One region of the Paenibacillus sp. O199 genome, then DNA from elsewhere that is predicted to be linked to it. Evidence: predicted binding sites of a transcription regulator. Region 1 holds the regulator's gene; the other holds the start of a gene.

Region 1 (8,278 bases):
CATGTTTTCGCAGAAATGAACGACATGTTAGATGAAATTATCAAGCGCTACCCTTCTGCTGAAGGCCTAAGCAAACAGGAATTGCTGCAAAAGTGGAATTTGCTGAAGCGGATGAGTGACGGGATGATTGATGAGTGGCTGATGTTTGAAGAAAAAATGAGCCAGGTGAGGGAAAGGGAACTGGATAAGCCTGCTTCCCTTGAACCTGAACAGGAAGCTGTTACCGCACTGCCAGAACTGCATTTGGAGTGTTTCAGTCGCGGTCAGGGATATTTCAAACTGCAAATGTACCCGCAGGCGATTATGCAATTTTCTAGGGTTGTGACCGACTATCCGGAAAGTGCATTGACTCGTTTTTACCTGGCTCTTGCTCATCTCAACCTGGAACAAACCGAGGAAGCAGGAATACACTTGCAGCGGATCATGCATCTGAACGGTTCGCCGAGATTGAAAGGGTTGGTATGTAACGTCCTGGGCTGTATCGAGGCCAAGCTCGCGAATCCTGAAGGTGCATGTTCATTATTTGCGCAGGCGCTTCAGTATGACCCATCGTTGACCGAACCGCTGTATAACATGGAAGCTTGTCGTTTAAACAGCGGAAAATTGCAATATGCAAATCAGCTGACTGCCTTAAATTAGGGCTATTCGGCGGCATTAAGACGGTGTTCCCTCCTCTGGCATAGCGGCGGGGACACCGCCTTTTTTGTCAGTTAATTTTCAAACGCCCTTTTTTTTGCTATGCTGTAACATAGACTGGAATGGAAGGGACCGTACATTGCAATGAAATTTGCCGTATTGGATTTCGAAACAACCGGCACGCAGTCCGACGGTGAGATTATACAGGCCGGACTTGCCATCATAGATCATGACTACAGCATAACTCAAATATATAGTTCTTATGTGAACCCAGGTGTACCGATTCCTCCGTTTATTACGGGGTTAACTGGTATTACCGATGAAGATGTGGCGGATGCTCCCTCATTGGAAGAGATGATGATGGAGATGGTTCCGCTGCTTGATGATGTGGTTCTTGTTGGACACAATGTTGCTTTTGATTTTCATTTTCTTCAAAATGCACTCGATCGATGCGGTTATCTGCCATTTACCGGACGGATCCTGGATACGATTGATTTCCTGAAGATCTCGTTCCCGTCACTGGGCTCTTATCAACTCGGTTATGTGTCTTCGGAATTCGGATTTCAGCATGACCGTCCTCATCAGGCAGACAGTGATGCTCTTGCAACAGCTTTTGTATTACTGAAGTGTCTCGATGAGCTGCGTGCATTGCCTCTAATCACGATTCAGCGCCTCAGTGACCTGTTTGCACCGGAAGACAGTGACTTGGGTTGGTTCTTCGATGGAATGCGTTCTGAGAAGGAAGCAGAGCCTATTCAGGATCTGGATGGTCATACGTATTACCGCCAGCTTGCCCTGAACGTGAGTGACTGGACCGATATAGGCTCACCACGTGATGAGCGAGAGGGTAATCCGCTGGAAGGCGTGAGTTTTGAGCAGTTTATGGATCAGGTTAGAGATAACCTGAAGGAGACGCTGGACCATTATGAGGAGCGTGAGGCGCAAACTCAAATGTTCAGCAGTGTACGACAAGCTTTGGATGAGGAGAAACATCTCTTAATCGAAGCTGGGACAGGTACGGGCAAATCACTTGGTTATTTGCTGCCTGCCATCTATGAAAGTGTAAAACAGGAACAGAAAGTGATGGTCAGCACACATACCATCAACCTGCAGGAGCAATTGAGAGAGCGGGATATTCCTATGCTGACCCAAGTGGTTCCGTTCCCGTTCAAGGCAGCGGTGTTCAAAGGACGTGGGCACTATCTGTGTCTGCGTAAGTTTGAGCATAAAATCAATAAACGTGAATTTGCTACACCGAAAGAGGATTATTTTACAGCGGCTCAGATGATTGTCTGGCTTACTCAGACGGAGACTGGAGACGACGAGGAGCTTAATCTAAGCGGGCGCGGAGGAGACTTCTGGGAGACGGTACAAAGTGAGTCTGAGTCCTGTCTTGGACGTTCCTGTCCTTGGTTCCGCAAATGTTTCTATCACCGGGCCAAACATGAAGCCGGGCTTTCCGATATCGTCATTACGAATCATTCGAAATTGTTTACGGATGTCAAAGCAGCACATCAGCTGCTGCCAGCCTACGAAAGTCTCGTCATTGATGAAGCACATCATCTGGAGGACGTAGCAGGTAAGCACCTTGGTCTTCATATGAAATATTTCACGTTGGTTCATACACTGACCCGACTATTTAAAGATAGCCGAAATGGCCAACTGCCTATGCTGCGTTCTCAATTGTCGGGTCATGAAAATTCGGTACAGTGGGGCTCCATGATTGATCAGATGTTCCCGCTTGCTGTCGAAGTTAAAGAGATGTGGGATCGACTAAGCGATGCATTGTTCGGACTGCTGCCTGAACGCAGCGATGCTTCTCCAGGCGAGACAGGACAATTCTCACTTAGACTGAAGTCTTCACAAAAACCAGCCAAATGGCAGGAATTGCAGGACGCTGAAAACCAAATTTATGTCACCCTAGGCGATTTGATTCGTAAAGGCGACAAGCTGCTGCTTGAAGTGAAAGAAGATCAGGACGATTATCAGTCCGATAGTCTGATTACGGATATCTCAGGTCTGCTCAAGGATTTGGCAACGATTAAGGATAATCTGCGTTTCTTCATGCGGATGGATGATGCCAATACCGTGTACTGGATGGAGGCCAGCGGCCAGTTCCGCAGTAAATCACTGCAACTCTATGCTGTTCCTGTCGATGTCAGTGCACAATTGAAGGATATGTTCTTTGATAAAAAGAAAAGCGTTGTGCTTACATCGGCTACGCTCTCCGTTGACAAGTCATTTCAATTCATGATCGAACAGCTGGGTTTGCAGGAAGCTGCCGACAATAACCGTCTGTTAACGTCGATGCTACCTTCACCGTTCAATTATCGAGAACAGGCGCTGCTTGTCATTCCGCGTGATTTCCCAAGCGTGAAGGGCAGTGTAGGCGATGCCCACTTTGTGGATATGCTCGTGCACTCGCTTGCGGAAACGGCTATTGCGACTCGTGGACGCATGATGGTGTTGTTCACCTCCTACCGCATGCTGCGACAGGTCTATGACCCGCTTAAGGAGGCCTTGTCAGGCAACGATATCTCTTTGCTTGGGCAAGGGGTGGACAGCGGCAGCCGTTCCAAGCTTACACGTCGGTTCCAAGATGCTAAAGCAACGGTGCTACTTGGCACAAGCAGCTTTTGGGAAGGCGTGGACATTCCGGGAGAGGCTCTGACCTGCCTTGCAATTGTCAGACTGCCGTTCCAGCCACCGAATCATCCATTAGTGGAAGCGAAGAGCGAGCTTTTGCAGCAGCAGAAGAAAAACCCGTTTATGAAGCTATCCGTGCCACAAGCCGTCATCCGTTTCAAACAGGGATTTGGCAGACTGGTTCGTACAGGCAAAGACAGAGGCATTGTGATTGTATACGATACACGCGTTATTGAAGCGTATTATGGCAAGTACTTTTTATATTCATTACCTGGTCCCAAAATGGAGCACATGCTTACAGAGCAGATAGTTCCACGCATTTCGGAATGGCTCGAGAGACCAACCGAAGAGCAACAATAACAGATACGCTCTGTAGCTTCCATTATTGCAAGACGCCAGTGATTGGCGGTAAAATTGAGTAATATCATGTATTCGTTTCATGGATATGCGAGTAAAGCGATTAAAGCAATTATCCATTATATAACAAGGAGCATCCTGTTTAATTCAGTAATCATTTTGCATCGTTTTAGACAGGGTGCTCATCTTTTCATCTATCTATCGTGGCCTTGGTAAGGGGGAGCAATGAATGAAATCAGATAAAATTTCGGAAGCCGTGGTGCGTAGATTACCTGTTTACTTGCGTTATTTGAATGAACTGCATCAGCGGGAAGTCAATACGGTTTCTTCACAAGAACTTGGACTGAGGCTGGATTTGAATCCGGCCCAGATTCGTAAAGACTTGGCTTACTTTGGTGACTTTGGTCGTAAAGGGATTGGATATGACGTTTCATATCTCATTGAGAAAATCCGCCATATTTTAAAAATAGACCAGCAGATCAATGTAGCTCTTGTCGGAGCAGGTAATTTGGGACATGCCTTGTCCAATTACAATGCCTATCTCAAAGACAACATGAAGATCGTCGCTGTATTTGATGCCTACGGTCCGAAAATTGGGAGTCAAATCAACAGTTTGACGGTACAACCGATGAATGAATTAACGGATTCGGTCAAAAAAGATAACATTCGTATAGGTATTATCACGGTTCCGGATACGGAAGCCCAAAATGTTGCAGATCAGCTGATTGAGTCAGGAATTGAAGCGATTCTGAACTTTGCGCCAACGATCCTGAAGACCCCGCCGCATATTCGCATTCATCATGCTGATTTTACGACGGATCTACTTAGCCTGGCTTATTACTTGGAGAATGGAAAGGACGACGAGGAAGATGACGACAAATAGATGGGTAATTCACAACGGCAAATTTGCCGTGAGTGAAGGTACGAATTGGAACGTGGTTCAAGGTCTTATGGTTGTTGAGAATGACAAGATTGTGCATATTGGTGAGACATTGCCGGAAGGAGACGAAAGCCTGACAAAGGTGGACGGAAAAGGACTGTTCTTCTTGCCGGGTCTGATCAATACGCATGGTCACGCGGCCATGTCGCTCCTCAGAGGCCATGGAGACGATCTGGCGTTACAAGTATGGTTGCAGGAGAAAATGTGGCCAATGGAAGCCAAAATGACGTCTGAAGACGTATATTGGGGCACATCACTTTCCGTGCTTGAAATGTTGAAGGGTGGAACAACAGCTTTCCTAGATATGTATGATCATATGGATCAGGTTGCGAAAGTGGTGGAACAATCCGGCGTTCGGGCTGCTCTGGCACGTGGGGTAATCGGGCTTTGCTCAGAAGAAGAACAACTGCGCAAGCTCGAAGAGTCCGCAGCATTTGCCCGTCAATGGAATGGACAAGCAGACGGAAGAATTACAACCGTAATCTCTCCGCACGCCCCTTACACTTGCCCTCCGGATTACATAGAGAAGCTGGTACAGGTTGCTCATGATCTGAATCTGCCTTTGCATACGCATATGTCTGAAACGCTTCGCGAAGTGGAACAGAACGTGGCTGATTACGGACTGCGTCCAGTCGCACATCTGGAGAAGCTAGGATTTTTTTCCCGTCCATCTCTGGTTGCACATGCGGTACATCTGAATGATGAAGAGATCGAGATTCTCGCAAAGCATGATGTAGCAGTTTCCCACAATCCAGGCAGTAACCTGAAATTGGCTTCGGGTGTTGCGCGTGTGCCTGATCTGTTGAAAGCAGGCGTGACTGTGTCTCTGGGAACAGACGGACCAGCCAGTAACAATAACCTGGATATGTTTGAAGAGATGAGATTGGCTGCGTTGATTCACAAAGGTGTGTCCGGTGACCCTACTGCAGTGCCGGCAGGGGAAGCGCTTCTGCTTGGAACTTCGTATGGTGCTAAATCCATATTCCTGAACAATACAGGCGCTCTGCAAGTTGGCATGAAGGCTGACTTCATCGCGTTGAACATCGAACAGGCCCATTTCTATCCGCATACGGATCTGATTTCCCATACGGTCTACTCGGCTTCGGCCAAAGATGTGGAGCATGTGTGGGTGGATGGTAAACAAGTGGTTAAACATGGCGAATGTCTTACGATGGATGAAGAGCGCATTCTGCGTGAGTCTCAGCTGGCATTTGACAGTTTGCTTGCCCGTTAATTACAAGGACAGCATCGTCATAGGGAAAGGAAGTTCGGCTTTTGAAGAAAAAAAAGAAGTGGATATGGATTTCGCTGCTGCTCCTGGTTCTGATTCTGTTTGGACTTCAGCGTTATTATGTCTATGTTACCCAGGATCAGCGCAAGGAAGAGGCGTTGGCCATACAGGCGGCCCAGGAACAGCTGGGGATTACGTCCCACGAAGAGCTGCGTAAGTATGTCTGGGGGCAGAAAGACGGCGGAGACAACATATACTGGACCCTGATTGGCAAAAATAAGGATAACCAGGATGTCATGGTGTGGATCAAGTTTGATGAGAATAACAAACCCGTGACGGGAACCAATGCAGTACACGGTGAACTGTTAAAGAACGGCATGAATGAAGCTCAGATTCGAAATCGGTTCAGCTCTGAAGTTCCCGGTGGGGAGATCAAACGAATCATGCCAGGCGTTGTGAATGGAATCTATGTATGGCAAGTGTATTATAATGATGATACTCACAACTATTATCGGTTTTACCGCTTCAGTAACGGGGAACAGGTGGATCTGGTCTATACGATCCCAAATAGCTAGAATTAGCATAAATACTATCGTCCAAAAGAATACATTAAAGAACCGGCAGACGGAAACCCGACTGGTCCGGTTCTTTGGCGTACTTTGTTGATCATTTTGGATTTGAATAGTTAAAATTAATAATTTATTCATATTTTCGCCTTAGATATTGTATATACGATGTGATATACTCAAATATGTATTCAAGGATACATCATACACAAATAAATCCTGTTAGGCACATCACAGGACATTACGTACACATATTCATATTCTTGCCTACAAGTTATAGGATGGGCCAAAATTTAGGAGGGGTAACTCACTTGAAGATAAAAGTATTGCCTATTGCTCTGACTGCCGTCATTTCAGCCGTTGTGTTGTTTGGAGGTTGGTTTGTGTATCGTCATGTGGCTGTGCAAAGCCCAATTGAAAAAATGGTTACCCAGTACGATGGAGTCAATGATGTTCAATTAACTATTAACCGCAATGATGTACAGTTGAAACTCGATCTGCAGCCGGATGTTGATCTGGGCAGGTTGGTACAATATATTCACAAAGAAGGACAAACCTTGATTGGCACTCGTTCGTTGAAGCTGGATGTCGTGGATCATTCCAACGAAGCATTAGAGAGCTGGTGGGGAAGCGCGATGTTTACCGTAGCACAAGCGATGGAGAACAAGCAATACACCGAAATTACACCGACCTTGTCTAAAATGGCTACAAATGGGATCAAGGTAAATACAGCCATGGATGACAATAATGTATATGTCAGTCTCAGAGATGGAGATGCCAGTAAGTTTATTATTCTGCCGCGTGTGCCCGGTCAGATAGGAGTGTGGCCTAATGCCTAAATGGACGAAAGAAATTGCCATTGGATTTGTACCCGTATTAATTATCTTTCTCGCTTTTATCGGTGTAAACATGATTCCCATTCTGATCGCTGTAATGCTTGTGGGAGCTCTGCTGCTCATGATGCAAATGCGGGGTGGGATTACGGTGGGGGCAGGTCAGGAACGTAAACGCAAGAAAAAAGGCCCTTCCAAGCTGACTTTTGAAGAAATCGGTGGTCAGGAGAGTGCCAAGCAGGAACTGCGGGAAGCGCTTGATTTTCTCATTCGACATGAAGAAATTCAGAAGTTTGGTATTCGTCCTTTGAAAGGTATACTGCTTACTGGCCCTCCAGGAACAGGTAAAACCTTGATGGCCAAAGCTGCTGCTCATTATACCGACTCTGTTTTTGTAGCTGCTTCAGGCAGTGAGTTTGTTGAGATGTATGTTGGTGTAGGTGCAGGCAGAATACGTGATTTGTTCCGTGATGCAAGAACTCGCGCCGCTAAAGAAAATAAGGAAAATGCCATTATATTTATTGATGAAATTGATGTGATCGGTGGAAAACGCGAAGGTGGACAACAGCGTGAATATGATCAGACGCTGAATCAGCTGTTGACGGAAATGGATGGCATATACTCTTCCGAAACACCACGTATACTCGTGATCGCCGCTACGAACCGAAAAGAAATGCTGGATAGCGCACTGACGCGTCCAGGTCGTTTTGACCGTCATATTCAGGTAGACTTGCCGGATAAGAAAGGCAGAAAACACATACTGGAGCTGCATGCAGTTAATAAACCTCTTTTGGAAGGGGTCAGCCTTGATAAGACAGCAGAAGAATCCTATGGTTTCTCTGGAGCGCAGCTGGAAAGCGTGATGAACGAAGCAGCAATTTATGCGATGAGAGACGGGCTGCTCAACATTGAACAGCGTCATCTGTCCCTTGCGATTGATAAAGTAATGATGGGTGAGAAGACAGACCGCGAATCCAGCGTGGAAGAGAAGAAAAGAGTGGCTATTCATGAGTTGGGACATGCCATCATGGCTGAACTGGTTCGTCCTGGCAGTGTGAGTCAGGTTGCA
Region 2 (8,278 bases), on a different contig from region 1:
ACTTCACGAGGATTCTCATACCGCAGGTTCAGGCCGGTTCGAATACCAGGCCCAACGAGTAGCGGTTTTTTGCATACGTATTTCTCACACATGGCTTCAATCACATTCACTAGTGGTGGAACCACGGATGAGATGATCACACCTTCAATGTCGCGTGTTGAAATCCCCGACATATGAAATAAATTATAAATCAATACGCCGTATTCATCCACTGTCGACTGCCGGGATGTACTCAGGCGAAAATGGTGGAGCAACTCCCGGCCTTGATACACGCCGAGTACGATATTGCTGTTGCCCACGTCTACCACAAGAATCAAAGAGGTTCACCCCTCTTTCTTTTCGTTTAAATCCAGGCTGATATCCAGGCTCTCAAAAGAGTAGGTTAACCTGCCAACTGAAATTACATCCACTCCGCTCTCTGCAATACCACGAATGGTATTTAGCGAGACGTTGCCCGATGCCTCAACTTTCACATGCGGAGCCTGCTCACGAATAAGAGCGACGGCCTCACGCATCCGATCTGGGTGCATGTTATCCAGCATAATGATATCTGACCCAGCCTGCAAGGCTTCTCTGACCTGTTCCATGTTTTCGGTCTCTAATTCAATGGTCATTGTATGCGGAATGACGGCTCGCGCACGCTGTACCGCTTCAGTGATCCCGCCTGCGCCCTTGATGTGGTTATCCTTAATCATGACGGCATCATAGAGACCGAACCGATGATTTGCTCCGCCACCAACCCGCACTGCATATTTTTCAAGCAAGCGGTGTCCCGGTGTTGTTTTACGAGTATCGACCAGTCGTGTAGAAAGGCCTTCCAGCGCGTCAACATAAGTACGTGTACGGGTAGCGATACCAGACATGCGCTGAAGCAGGTTAAGAGCCAGACGCTCTCCTGTCAGCAAGCTATGTGTGCTTCCTTCTACCTCAGCCAGAATCGTACCATGCGTAACTGCATCACCGTCTTTTACCATTGGTGTGAACGCAAGACCAGGATCCACTACCTGAAACACGAGTTCTGCTACCGTAATTCCTGCAATGATTCCATTGTCTTTGGCATGTATAACGGCCTTGGACTGACTGCCAGCGGGAATCGTCACATTTGTTGTGACATCCCCTGCACCAACATCCTCACGAAGCCAGTTTTTGATTGATTCGATGAGTCCTTCATTATATCCGTTCAGTATCATGACATCAATTCCTCCACAATCGCTTGTTCTCGCTGCTGCAGACTATGCTTCTGCCATACGGCATCGTCACGCTGCGGGAAATCCTCACGGTAGTGGGCTCCCCGACTTTCCTCGCGGTGTAATGCTCCAGTGGTAACCAACCAGGCACAGGTCAAAAGGTTGGCATATTCCATCTCTTCTTTGTGAGTAAACTTCTGATCAAAAAATTGCAGTTCTTGTTGCAGTTTCTCTATTGCTGCTTGCAGGTTAGCGCCATTCCGGCGCAGCCCCACTTGACGCACCATCATTTTTTGCAGACGCAAGCGTCTTTCGGACACCGGCTTCTGCTCTTCCTTTATGATCCTGCGAATAGTTGTTAATGTGGGAATATTTGTCTGGAGTGAAGCAAGCGGAGGAAGGGATTGAATACGATCCACGATTCTCCGGCCAAATACGATTGCTTCAGACAGAGAGTTGCTCGCCAGGCGATTGGCTCCATGTACTCCAGTAGAAGATACCTCACCGCAGGCAAATAACCGGCCAATGCTGCTCTCCCCACTGAGATCCGTCTTCACTCCGCCCATCATGTAATGTGCAGCAGGAGCAACCGGAATCCAGTCTGTGGTCATATCCAGTCCGTATCGCATACAGGTCTCATAAATAGTAGGAAACCGATGCTTAATCATCTCCGCCGATTCATGAGTGATATCCAAATATACAAAGGTGCTGTTTGTCGATTCCATCTCACTGACAATTGCCCGCGCGACGATATCACGTGGTGCCAGTTCAAGCTGTGCATGATACCGTTCCATGAAGCGCTCGCCTTTCACATTACGCAAATAGGCTCCTTCGCCACGTACCGCCTCGGACACCAGGAAACGTGGTGCTCCCGGATAACAAAGGGAGGTCGGGTGAAATTGAATAAACTCCATGTCCCGGACAACTGCCCCGGCACGATAGGCCATCGCCACACCATCTGCTGTAGCCACTTCCGGATTAGTCGTATATCGATACAATTGTCCAGCTCCGCCAGAGCATAGTACGGTTGCCTCTGCCTTCACAAATACTTGTGAGCCGTCAGCCTTCTGAACCAGCGCACCTACACATTCTCCCTGCTCTGTAATCAGGTCAATGACAAAATGCTCATCCCACACTTCAATCCCCGGATGTTCATTCGCCTGTGCAGCCAGTGCACGCACAATCTCATATCCCGTTGCATCCCCATTGGCATGCAAAATACGGCGGTGGCTGTGCGCACCTTCCTGCGTCAACGCCAACTCGCCGTTCTCCAGATCAAACAAAGTACCCAGTCGAATCAGTTCTTTCACTCCGTCCGGGCCCTCGTTCACCAATGCTTCGACTGCTTCGGAGCGGCATAATCCCGCTCCTGCAACAAGTGTATCCTGCAAATGGTAGGCAGGTGAATCATCCTCAGCAATAACCGCAGCGATTCCTCCCTGCGCATACCGGGTGTTACTATCCAGTAACGACTTCTTCGTGATCATCAACACACTGCGTTGTTCACTCGCCTTGATCGCAGTAAACAAACCAGCAATGCCCGAACCAATAACCAGCACATCCGTCTCCACCATCGGCAGCGCGGACAGATCAAAATCCACTAAATATTGCGGTATCATGTTATTTCACCTGTCTTGGAGCAAGAGTAGCGCATGCTACTTCACCAGTAACATGCGCTCTAGTGATTCTCTGGCTTTGTCGGCAACCGCTGGCGGTACGTAAATTTGCGGCTTCATCGTTTCCAGACATTTAACCAGCTTTTTCAAGTTGTTGACCTTCATGTTCGGGCATACGAGGAACTTGGTAGCAAAGTGGAATTGTTTATCCGGGCTATCGAGACGCAGTTGGTATCCTGTACCATCCTCGGTACCTACGATAAATTCTTTAGCGGACGAATTCTTACAATATTCCAGAATGGCGGTTGTGCTACCTACGAAGTCACCCATCTCTACAACCTCAGGACGACATTCCGGGTGAACAACGAACTCGGCATTTGGATGCTTCGCTCTCATCTCAACCACGTCTTTGACCGTCAGCATATCATGGGTATTGCAGTAACCTTCCCAGATAATCATTTTCTTGTCTGTATGTTGTTGCACATAATGTCCCAGATTTTTATCCGGTACCCAGATGATTTCATCGGAATCAACAGATTGAATGACTCTGACAGCATTGGCCGATGTACAACAGATGTCGGTCTCTGCCTTGATCTCAGCTGAAGAATTGATGTACGTTACAACTTTGGCATTCGGGTGCTGTGCTTTCAATTTACGTAAGCCTTCAACGTTCACCATGTCTGCCATTGGGCAGCCTGCACGCTCGTCGGGGATGATAACCGTTTTGTTAGGGGCAAGAATTTTAGCGCTTTCACCCATAAAATGAACCCCGCAGAAAACGATAACATCCGCATCGGTTTGTGCCGCCTTCTGGGCCAGCAAAAACGAATCTCCCCGGAAATCAGCGACCTCCTGTACCTCGTCACGTTGATAATAATGGGCAAGAATAATGGCATTACGTTCCTTCTTCAACTCCATCAGCCGCTCGCGCAGCTCCCGGTTCATCTCAGCCTTGCGCTCTAAAGCCAGAGCTTCCACCTGTGATCCTCTCCTTATCGGGACAGCCTTATACGCTGTTTCATATGGCAAATCCAAGTCGTTATTTTCGCTTGAGAAACGAATCACAAGCGGTTTAACACCTAATGTACACAACGTTCACGACTCTGTCAATAAATGAAAACGCCCCAGAACAAGGGCATAACCGCCCATTTCCTACGTGGTTCGCCCTATAGCTCCCCGTTATCATTATCTATACAATTTAAAGGAATATATAAAAAAAGAGAGCCCGAAGGCTCTCTTTGTTCATCTGCCACTATAAACAGATGGTTGTTATAAATTAAGACGTTGGCTTCGTTCCACCATCATCCGGGTCATTGCTGTTTCCTTTGTCCAGATTCGGAGCTTCGTTAGGAATATCTCCGGCTGGTGGCTCAGGCGTTTCATCTTTGCCTTGGATACGGACGCGTACATCACCGATGTTGTCGATGATCGCCTCTCCGCTTTCGCTAGGCGTGCCTTCTCCATCATTGCTGTTCTCACTTTTTGGAGTCAGGGAACCTGTCTCGATCAATTCCTTGATCTGATCCATTTCCAATGTCTCCACTTCGAGCAATGTTTGTGCGATCAGATGCATCTCTTTCGAATGTTTTACGAGCAAGTCCTTACATTTCTCGTAACAATCGTTAATGAAGCGTTGCATTTCCTGATCAATCTCATATGCGATGGAATCCGAGTAATTCTGTTCATGACCAATATCACGGCCCAGGAATACCTGTCCCTGTGAACTTCCGAATTGCATAGGACCCAATTTCTCACTCATACCGTACTCCATAACCATACTTCGAACAATACCTGTCGCTTGCTGGAAGTCACTGTATGCGCCAGTACCAATTTCACCAATGAACAATTCTTCTGCAACACGGCCCCCAAGGAGTCCCGTTATTTTGTCCAACAGCTCCTGCTTGGTTACAAGCATACGATCTTCTTTTGGCAACATGATTACATATCCACCCGCGCGTCCACGCGGAATAATGGTAACTTTATGTACCATATCGGCATGTTCCAGGAAGTAACCTACAATGGTGTGACCTGCTTCGTGGTAAGCAATGATACGTTTCTCACGATCACTGATGACACGGCTTTTCTTCTCCGTACCTACGATAACACGGTCAATCGCCTCGTCTACCTCACGCATGGAAATATCTCTGCGATTACGACGTGCCGCAAGCAATGCCGCTTCATTCAAGAGATTTTCCAAATCTGCACCGGAGAATCCGGTAGTACGCTTCGCAATAATGTCCAGCTTCACATCTTTGGTGAGTGGTTTGTTGCGTGAGTGTACTTTCAGAACCGCTTCACGACCTCTCACGTCAGGGCGATCAACCGTGATTTGACGGTCAAAACGTCCTGGACGCAGCAAGGCAGGGTCCAGAATATCAGCACGGTTCGTTGCAGCAACGATGATAATACCTTCATTGGCTCCGAATCCGTCCATTTCAACAAGCAACTGGTTGAGTGTTTGTTCACGTTCGTCGTGACCACCACCAAGACCAGCACCACGCTGACGTCCTACAGCATCGATCTCATCGATAAAGATGATACATGGGGCGTTTTTCTTCGCATTTTCAAACAAGTCACGTACACGAGATGCACCGACACCGACAAACATTTCAACGAAGTCAGAACCGGAAATACTGAAGAATGGTACACCCGCTTCACCGGCAACAGCACGAGCGAGCAAGGTTTTACCTGTACCCGGAGGACCTACAAGCAATACGCCTTTAGGAATCCGCGCACCTACTGCTGCGAATTTACGAGGGTCCTTGAGGAAGTCCACGACTTCAACCAGTTCCTGTTTCTCTTCGTCAGCACCCGCAACATCTTCAAACGTAACCCGTTTCTTCTCTTCGTTATAGAGACGAGCACGGCTTTTACCAAAGTTCATTACTTTACCGCCGCCGCCTTGAGCCTGATTAAACAGGAAGAAGAACAGCAGGAACATAATGATCAAAGGAATAAAGGAAGTCAGCAACGTCAACCAGATGCTGTCACCTTTCATAGGTTCCTGATGATATTCAAAATTGTTCGTTTCGCTTGCAGCTACAAGCTCACTAATCGCCTCATCCGTAGGAGGAATATACGTTGAGAAATTTTCTGATTTGGCCCCGTCAGGTATCTTTCTGTATTGACCGGTCACGAGGTACGTCTGACCGTTGAATTGAACCGTCAATTCAGAGACGTTGTTGGCCTTGATTGCCGTGCGCAACTGATCATATCTAGGATTATCGGTGGCTTCGCCGCCATTGCTGACGAACTGGACTATCCCCACCACAACTAAAAAAAGAATCAAATAAAAACCAGAATTCCGGATGAACCGATTCATCCCCTACCTCCTCTCGAGACACTTTAATTATTTTAACATAGCCCGACATGGCTTCTCAACAGAAGCCACCAACAGATATGGGCTTGGAACTAGCTTAAGCATTAGTTGCTGTAAACTTCCGGTTTCAGAATCCCGATGTAAGGGAGGTTCCGGTACTTCTCGGCATAATCCAAACCATAGCCAACGATGAATGCGTCCGGAATGTCAAAGCCGGTGTAATGAGCTTCAAGTTCGACTTTGCGACCTGAAGGCTTGTCAAATAGCGTAACCACACGGACGGATTCAGCACCGCGGTTCTGCAAGAGTTCGATCAGATAACTGAGCGTGAGTCCACTATCAATAATATCCTCTACAATCAGAACCTCGCGTCCCTCGACGGATTCATCCAGATCCTTAATGATTTTAACAACGCCTGATGATTTGGTGGAAGCGCCATAACTCGATACTGCCATGAAATCCATCTCAACAGGTACCGTAATGTTCTTAACCAAATCAGCCATAAATATAAACGCACCCTTGAGCACACAAATGACCAAAGGATTGCGATTTGCATATTCGGCACTTATTGTTGCGCCTAATTCCTTGATTTTACTCTGAATTTCTTCTTCACTGATCAATACTTCCTGAATGTCGTTCTGCAACTGTGCGAACCTCCTAAGTTATACATATGAAAGCCTTACCTGAACCATAACCACTACCCCTGAATCGCTGAATCGCCTACAGTCATGTACAGGATTGCGGAAGTATCCTCCCTGACAGGAGCTACACTAGACCGGCGAACACCCGGTAACCAGATGACATTGCCTGCTCCATCACATACCACGGGAACCCGTGAACGGACAGATGGGGGAATTTTCTCATCGATGAAAATATTTTTCACCTTTTTGCTTCCGTTTAATCCCATCACTTTCATGGTATCTCCAGGTAACCTTGAACGCACAACCAGCGGCATAAGCAGTTGATCCGCATCAAATGCGGCATGATCCGCCGATTCCGGTACATGATAGTCCTCGGGACTCATCGGAACGATCCGAACATGCCGGTCGATTTCCGCGAGAGAAAGCTCATAAGTTCCGCTCCATTGAGCAAGACGATATTCGTAAGATTGATCCTGTACGTCAGTCCGTATGCCGAAAGAGATCAGATCATACTCCCGGGTGCAGGCGAGTGTCTGTCCTATATCCAGGCTCCAGGTCGTCGCGTCAGGCTGAATTACCTTGCGGCGAATGGTCTCAATACGGGTAAAGTCGACAAAATCACTGTCCAAAGGCAGATAATTCAATATTAGTTTAATCAACCTTCGTTGTAAAGCGACATGTAACTTCAAAAAGGAAGGCACCTCAAAGGTTTGCCTTCCGCCGTTCGCCTGCACTAGACACCTGTATGCGTCATATGCACCTTGTTCCATGAAATCGTCTTCATCACCTACAATTTCGGCAAGTCGATTCAAAGACGGCGTCAACTGTCCATTATATTGCCCCAAAAAAGGAAGCACATCCAAGCGAATGGCATTACGCCGATATTTACGCAGGGAATTGCTTTCATCATTAAAATACAGAAAACCCTGGGTATTACAAGCTTCTACAAGGTCTGTCTTGTTTATACGAAGGCATGGACGAATAAGTTCCACATTTTTTTCTCGCCGTTTAAACTTCATTCCAGCGAGTCCGGAAAGACCACTTCCTCGCAGCAAATGGAGCATAACCGTCTCTGCCTGATCGTCGGCATGATGGGCCAGTGCAATGCTCGCCGCATCGTATTTGACAGCCACTTCATGCAAAAACTCATATCGCTTGTTGCGCGCAGCTTCCTGAGAGCCTTGACCGGTAAGCTTCATATAAGAAGGTACGTCGGCCTTCACCCATTCAAATGCAATGCCAAGTCGGTGCGCAAGTTCCTTCATCATCTCGGCTTCATGATCGGATTCAATCCGAAAACCATGGTGTACATGGGCGCAGATCAATTCCAGCGGGACATGCCTGGTACTGATCTCATGCATGATATGCAAAAAAGCTACCGAGTCCGGTCCGCCCGATACTGCGACGACAATCCGATCCCCGGGAACCCATAACTGATGCTCTTCCGCTGCATCCAGCACGTTATTCACCAGCTTGTTCCAGCGTAAAGCTTCCATACCTGTTCCTCATTCCTTA

Evidence for each region. The regulator Rex, encoded in region 1, represses fermentation and respiration genes when NADH is low (regulators of the CRP and FNR family bind a similar motif). The targets are predictions, from matches to a motif close to TTGTGAAATATTTCACAA.
Region 2: a site for Rex is predicted at 3,853-3,870, ahead of nadA (quinolinate synthase NadA). Genes of this name have one in related genera too.

What each region holds. Positions count from the first base shown of each region.
Region 1 covers NZ_LGRP01000018.1:65,460-73,737, forward strand. The annotation lists gene A6049_RS22520 (tetratricopeptide repeat protein) at 1-639, shown strand, start outside; gene dinG (ATP-dependent DNA helicase DinG) at 781-3,642, shown strand; gene A6049_RS22530 (redox-sensing transcriptional repressor Rex) at 3,869-4,522, shown strand; gene A6049_RS22535 (amidohydrolase) at 4,509-5,813, shown strand; gene A6049_RS22540 (cell wall elongation regulator TseB-like domain-containing protein) at 5,855-6,385, shown strand; gene A6049_RS22545 (hypothetical protein) at 6,688-7,215, shown strand; gene A6049_RS22550 (AAA family ATPase) at 7,208-8,278, shown strand, end outside.
Region 2 covers NZ_LGRP01000031.1:40,529-48,806, reverse strand. The annotation lists gene A6049_RS27040 (type III pantothenate kinase) at 1-317, opposite strand, end outside; gene nadC (carboxylating nicotinate-nucleotide diphosphorylase) at 324-1,190, opposite strand; gene nadB (L-aspartate oxidase) at 1,187-2,806, opposite strand; gene nadA (quinolinate synthase NadA) at 2,843-3,781, opposite strand; gene ftsH (ATP-dependent zinc metalloprotease FtsH) at 4,080-6,125, opposite strand; gene hpt (hypoxanthine phosphoribosyltransferase) at 6,227-6,766, opposite strand; gene tilS (tRNA lysidine(34) synthetase TilS) at 6,820-8,259, opposite strand.